Regions from separate parts of the Brevibacillus aydinogluensis genome, predicted to be linked through region 3. Evidence: riboswitches for the same ligand, from Rfam matches in the RefSeq annotation. Region 3 holds a riboswitch; each other region holds the start of a gene.
The links. A riboswitch is a leader RNA that binds a small molecule or an ion and turns the genes downstream of it on or off. The one in region 3 is predicted to bind cobalamin.
Positions count from the first base shown of each region.

Region 1: linked by a shared signal. The riboswitch ahead of Q7F15_RS04155 (ribonucleoside-diphosphate reductase subunit alpha) and the one ahead of Q7F15_RS13050 (iron chelate uptake ABC transporter family permease subunit) in region 3 are both predicted to bind cobalamin.
Region 2: linked by a shared signal. The riboswitch ahead of cobO (cob(I)yrinic acid a,c-diamide adenosyltransferase) and the one ahead of Q7F15_RS13050 (iron chelate uptake ABC transporter family permease subunit) in region 3 are both predicted to bind cobalamin.

Region 1 covers NZ_OY569118.1:859,273-861,532, reverse strand. The annotation lists gene Q7F15_RS04160 (YisL family protein) at 218-571, opposite strand; cobalamin riboswitch at 769-968, shown strand; gene Q7F15_RS04155 (ribonucleoside-diphosphate reductase subunit alpha) at 1,160-2,260, shown strand, end outside.
Region 2 covers NZ_OY569118.1:3,198,836-3,201,095, reverse strand. The annotation lists gene Q7F15_RS15660 (hypothetical protein) at 161-679, shown strand; cobalamin riboswitch at 771-983, shown strand; gene cobO (cob(I)yrinic acid a,c-diamide adenosyltransferase) at 1,185-1,733, shown strand; gene cobD (threonine-phosphate decarboxylase CobD) at 1,733-2,260, shown strand, end outside.
Region 3 covers NZ_OY569118.1:2,642,545-2,644,804, reverse strand. The annotation lists gene Q7F15_RS13055 (M24 family metallopeptidase) at 1-810, shown strand, start outside; cobalamin riboswitch at 825-1,027, shown strand; partial or broken gene Q7F15_RS13050 (iron chelate uptake ABC transporter family permease subunit) at 1,193-1,348, shown strand; gene Q7F15_RS13045 (sigma-70 family RNA polymerase sigma factor) at 1,446-1,994, shown strand; gene Q7F15_RS13040 (hypothetical protein) at 1,964-2,260, shown strand, end outside.

The sequences.
Region 1 (2,260 bases), 1.8 Mb from region 3:
TATGCAAAAGCGGAGCATTCCGCCATATTGATTGATATATGTGGAGAAGTTCTCCATTCTATATCAGACCGTTCTGATTCGCGGCGCACTCCGCTTCCGCGAGCATCCGCCGCTCTTGGCGCCGCTTGTCTTAGCGAACAACAACAAAAAAAGCCTCCACCCGGAACCTTTTGATCCGAGTGAAAGCTTTTCGACGTGTGTGCAAAGCACCGGCCGCCTACACGATTACGCGGTACCCGATCAGGATGACAAGCACCATCAGCGCGAGCGCGCCAACGAAAAATCCGATGCTGGCTTCCTGGCGGCGTGCCCGTCCCAGCGCCATTTCCATCAGCCCGAAGACGACAATCCCCAGCAGTCCCTTCACATAGTACAGGACGTCTCCCGTGTGGAACTTAAACAACATCCAACCACCCGTCACGACCACGATCACCATCATCACGCGCAGAAACATGTGAACGATGTTGCCCACTTTTTCCTTGCCGAGACGGAAAAGGATGTACCCGACGATCAGCAGGATGAATGCCACTTCCCAACCGCCTACGTGGGCTTTAAGATACGCATAGCTCACCGTTTGCTCACTCCTTGCCCAGTGCAATCTCCATACTCGTCTCATTATAACAGATTGGCAAGGGAAAAGCAGGGCGCGCAATGCTTGGCGGTTTTGTGACAGCTAGTCACTTGACCGGACCCGCTTTTTTGGAAGCGGCCAGCCAAGATCAGTCTTCCCTCCCACAACATATTGTGTTATAGTACCTTCATACAACCATATATAGTACGCTTTGTGGTGCGCTTGACCAGGATTCCGGCAAGCGCTTAAAAGGGAAGACCGGTGCAAGTCCGGCGCGGTCCCGCCACTGTAAATGGGGAGCGACTCTGTCAGATGCCACTGTCGATCGCATCGACGGGAAGGTTCAGAGAAGCGATGATCCATGAGCCAGGAGACCTGCCACAAAGACAACACCGTTGGAACCACGAGGATGGGGAGGTGTGGAATCGGTCACCGGCGGCGTGCCGCTCTTTCTGGCGCACGTTCCGCTTTGACACAGGCATGTTTGTTTCCACATGGGCAACATCAGCATCCTCTACCCGACGGGAGAGGATGCTTTTTTCATGAACCGCAAAGGAGAGGGATAGATTGCAAACGGTTGTCTCTGGCATTGACCAACGTATTACATCGCTGATTGGCGACATTCTGGCCGATTTTCCCCGGCTGCGCGCAGATGCCGTCATCCAGTCGGCGGCCATCAGAGCCAAACACAAAACGCTCACGGAACAGGAAGCGGCAAAAATCGTTGCCATGTCGGCCGCCGAACTGATTTCCAAAGAGGAGCCGGAATGGACCTACGTCGCCGCCAGGGCGTACCTCGCTGCCCTGTATCACGAAGCGGCCCGCAGCCGGGCGTATTCCTTTAGTCCTGCGCGTCCCTACGGTTCGTTTTTGAACCTGTTGAAACAGCTGGTGGAAAAGGGCATTTACAAACAGGAACTGCTGACCGCCTACCGTCCGGAAGAGATTGCGGAGCTGGAACGGGAGATTGATCCGGAAAAGGACAAGCTGTTTACCTATTTGGGGATCGTGACTCTCGCCGAGCGGTATTTGGCGAGGGATTACACCGGCAGCCTGTATGAACTGCCCCAGGAGCGGTTTATGGTCATCGCCATGCACCTCATGCTGCAGGAACCCCGCGAAAAAAGACTCGCGCTGGTAAAGGAAGCCTACTGGGCGCTCAGCCATCAGTACATGACCGTGGCAACGCCCACCATGGCGAATGCCGGCAAAGCACGGGGCGGACAGCTCTCCAGCTGCTTTGTCGACACGGTCGACGACTCTCTGCAGGGCATCTACGATTCCAACACCGACGTCGCCCGGCTGTCCAAGATGGGCGGCGGCATCGGCGTGTACATGGGAAAAGTGCGGGCGCGCGGCTCTTCCATCCGCGGCTATGAAAACAAATCCAGCGGGGTCATCCCGTGGATTCGCCAGCTGAACAATACGGCGGTCAGCGTCGACCAGCTCGGAACGCGCAACGGCAGCGTTGCCGTGTATCTCGACGTGTGGCACAAGGACATCCTGGCGTTTCTCGATTTGAAAATGAACAACGGGGACGAACGCCTGCGGGCGCATGACATCTTTACGGGTGTGTGCATCCCTGATCTGTTCATGGAAGCGGTGGAAAACCGGGCCGAGTTTCACTTGTTTGATCCGCATGAAGTGCGCACCGTCATGGGCTTTTCGCTGGAGGATTGCTACGATGAG
Region 2 (2,260 bases), 560 kb from region 3:
TGCTTTTTTGTGCGTGGAGCATTATCAGATCAGGCCTGATTGGTTCGGGCGGGTTCAATAAATTCCAGCAATATAATATTATAGTAAATATTGGTAGAAGGTAAATGCAAGCGTGACGTGTTTTCGCTGCTGTTCAAAGAACGAAGGGGGACAAACCATTTTGCAAGGAAAAACGTACCTATATCTGATTCCCGCAGTCATGGCCGCGATCCTGGTCGCCTGTTATCCCTTTGATTTATTTAACAGAATCTTCGTACTCCCACCCGAAAGACAGACGGTCCGTGAAGAAGAAGTGCTGCAAACCGTTGCCAGGATAAAAGACAACGTAACAATCGGCTCAACCAAACAAGAAGTCGCCGCACTGTTCGGTGACAGGTACGTTCTCGTGGATGACCAGGGGGATCTCGAAAACGGCTGTGATGAATTCTGGCTGTACCGCTTTTTCACCGAGGAGGATTACCAGTCCTCTGTGCCCGACCATGTCATTGATCAAGAGGGGATTCGCAGCGGAAAAGTAGGAGCCGCCTTCTTCATCGGCTGGAAAGATGAACGAGTCTACCTGTACACCATCGCTTACCTTCAAGGCCCCAATCGCAATCTGCATGTTTACTCCAATGTGAATGGAACCAGAGCAGAAGAAATCTTGAATCCAGATGGCTCGATGGCGCCCGTCGATTAAGAGTCAGCCCATTGCCCGCTCGCTTTTTCCTTCCTATCCACGGCCACTTTTGTTATGATGGAGACAAGTGCCGGTCATGTGCGGCACCGACAACTGCATACGGCAAACAGGTCTTCACCTGCGCGGACGCTTCCGGGCGGGTGAAGTTAAAGGGAAGTTTGGTGAAAATCCAACGCGGTCCCGCCACTGTAAGAGGGGAGTTTTCCTTCGCGGCGACAGCCATCCACTGCTCCAGCGGGAGTGGGAAGGAGAAGGAAAGCGGCGATCCTCAAGCCAGGAGACCTGCCTGTTTTGCGTGAGCACTGATTTCCTTCGGGTCAAAGGAAAAGGTGAGGATTGTCGTGGACGTCGTGTCGACGCTTTGCTTCCTTTGGGTTTCGAGGAAAGCAAAGCGTTTTTTATTGTATCTGAAAAGACACCGTGAACGGTAGATGAGCTGGCACAAGGGGCGGACCGTTTGGCATCGCGTCCCTGGTTGGCCGGCCAGAGGGGGAGGAAATGGTCGATGAACAAATCCGACAACAAGCGAGGACTGGTCCTGGTGTACACCGGGGACGGAAAAGGGAAGACAACGGCGGCGCTGGGGCTGGCCGTACGGGCGACCGGCCGCGGCAAGCGTGTGTTGGTGGTACAGTTTATCAAGTCGCCGGAACGCACCTACGGGGAAAAAATCGTCTTTGACCGGTTGGGCATCGAGATGGTGCAAAAAGGCATCGGCTTTACCTGGACGAAAACGCCCGAGGAGCACCGCGCCGCTCTGCGGGAAGCGTGGCGATACGCCAAGGAGCAGGTATTGGGCGGCGAATACGACATGGTGATTCTCGACGAATTGAACAACGCGCTGGCGATTGATCGTTTTCCCGTAGCGGACGTGCTGCCGCTGGACGATGTAGTGGACACGATCAAAAACAGGCCGAGCCACGTGCATCTGGTGATTACGGGACGGGACGCGCGGCCGGAAATCATCGCGATTGCCGATCTGGTAACGGAGATGAAAGCGGTCAAGCACTACTATGACGAAGGCATCCCCGCCGTGCTGGGGGTGGAGTATTGATGACCGCCGTGTTGGAGGTGTTCGGTCACGGCGGCGATCTGGTTACGGCGGCGGAGCGCTTCGGTGTGGAAGTCGGGCAATTTGTCGATTTCAGCGCCAACATCAACCCGCTGGGCCCGCCTGCCCGCGTGCTGGAAGGACTGCGGGAGGTGCTGCCTCGGGTGGTTCACTATCCCGATCCGGGGCACCGGTCGTTTCGCAGCGCATTGGCGGCAAAGCTGAACCTGCCGGCATCGTGGCTTCTGCCGACCAACGGGGCGGCCGAGGCGATGGCCCTGGCGATCCTCGCACTGAAGCCGCAGACGGTCGGCATCGTCACGCCTTGTTTTTCCGAATATGCCCAACTTTCCAGGCAGTTCGGCGCCCGCGTGCTGACCTGCCCGGGGCGGGAAGATCGCGGCTTCAAGCCGGACGAGGCGGAGCTGTACCGGCTGTTTGAACAGGCAGACCTTGTCTTTGTCGGTTCTCCCAATAACCCGACCGGCCTCTTGTATGAACCGGAAGAACTGCTGCGGATGGCCGGCTGG
Region 3 (2,260 bases):
GGAGTGACGCGGTTGGGCATCGAGAAGAGCCACATGACTGTGGAGCGCTTTGAAGCGATGAGCGCGGTCGTGTCGGCCAAGCGGTACGCCGACGTGGAGGAACCGCTCCGCGAAATGCGGTTGATCAAGTCGGCGGAGGAAGTGGCCCGCATCAGGCACGCCGTGCGGCTGGTGGAACAGGCACTGAGCGAGAGTCTGAAAAAAGTGAAACCGGGCGTCACCGAGATGGAGATCGTCGCCGAACTGGAATACCAGATGAAGCGGTTGGGGGCTGACGGGCCGTCGTTTGACACGATGGTGCTGGCCGGCGAAAAATCGGCGCTGCCGCACGGAACCCCGGGCAGCCGGCAGGTGCGCGAGGGAGACCTGCTGTTGTTTGACCTGGGCGTGGCGGCTGACGGCTACGTGTCCGACATCACCCGCACCTTTGCGATCGGCGAGATCAGTGCACAGCTTCGGGAAATCTACGAGACGGTGCTTGCGGCCAACGAAGCGGCCATCGCTGAGGTGCGTCCGGGTGTCACGCTGGCTCACCTCGACCAAACGGCTCGCCGCGTAATCGAGGAAAAAGGGTATGGTCCGTATTTCATGCACCGTCTGGGGCACGGATTGGGCATGGACGTCCACGAATATCCGTCGGTTCACGGACAAAACCAGGACGTGCTTCGTCCCGGCATGGTCTTCACGATCGAACCGGGGATCTACCTCCCGGGCGTGGGGGGCGTGCGAATCGAGGACGACGTGCTGGTGACCGACAGCGGCTGCGATGTATTGACGCAGTTCCCGAAACAGCTGACCGTCATCAGGTAAGGCTCAGACGAAAAACGAATATGGTGTTTCACGGTGCCGTCCGGGTGCAGGTCCGCCCGGGGGGCTTAAAAGGGAAGTTCGGTGAAAGTCCGACGCGGTCCCGCCACTGTAACGGGAGCGCCCTGCGACAGCCACTGTCTCGCCGGTCTGGCGAGATGGGAAGGTGCAGGGAGCGATGAACCCAAGCCAGGAGACCTGCCGTGAAGCGATCACGCTTTTACCCACGAGGATGGGGATGTGTGGAAAGCAGGGGACAGAAAGAAACGGCGCTCCGCGTCTGTTCTTTTGTCGTGTCCGCATGCAGACAGGCATCTTCCGTCCAATACGGGAGGTGCTTTTTTGTTTGTGCGTAAACATGTGAGCCAGGTTTACAACAGGCAGGCGAGTATGTATTGGTGCTTTCGTCGGGGATGGCCTCTCCGTAGTCGGGGCGGCCATCCAGGCACTTGTCCGCAATTCCCTCGCTGATCCCGACATCCTGGGCGTCTCTTCGGGGGCGTCGGTCGGGGCGACATCGGTCATGCTGTTTGGCGCACTCCCGCTCCCCTGGACCCGTTTTTCGCCATAAACGTTGTAACATTTCGTCGGCCGGCCGCATCTAAACAGGTGAATGCACACGAAGGGAGGCGCGCCGCGTGGAAAAACTGCAGCCGACGGTGGAAGCGGTGCTGGAACAGATCATGCGGGAATACGGGACGCGCGTGCTTCGCCTGGTCACCTTGATGGTGAAAGACCGCAGTCTGGCGGAAGACATCACGCAGGACGTCTTTTTGAAAGCGTACCGTCACCTGCCCCGTTTTCGCGGCGAGAGCAGCATCCGCACCTGGCTCTACCGGATCGCCGTGAACGAGTGCAAAGGGTGCCTGCGCTCCTGGGCGTTTCGCAACCTGCTGCCTCGTTCCTGGATCAGCCGGGAGAGCGACGTGTCCGCGGAGCGGCAGGTCATGGAGCGGGCGCAACGGGACGAGCTGGTTCGCCTGGTGCTGGAGCTGCCGCCGCTGTACCGCCAGGTGATCGCGCTGCACTACTACGCCGATCTGTCCATCGCGGAAACGGCCGAAGTGCTTGGCGTGACGGAGGGAACGGTCCGGACACGGCTGCACCGCGCCCGGCAGCAGTTGAGACAGCGGATGGAGTCAAGGGAGGAATGGGAATGGAACGGGACAAATGGCTGCGAGAGCTGAAGGAGCGGGCCGACGAAACGGTGTGCAAGGACGTGACGTTTACCCCCGGAATGGAAGAAGCCGTGCGAAAGCACATCAGACAGCGGTCGCAGCGGCAGAGGCGCGGACCGCTTCTGGCGTCGGCGTCCGCTGCGGTGACGCTGCTGGCCCTGTGGATGTGGTGGCCCGATGCGCTGCAGCCCAAGCAACCGGCCGCCCCTGGCCCCGCGCCGAAGACAACCGCACCGCCGCTGTTCGGCCTCGTCTCCTCTCCTCCCGTGCTGTGG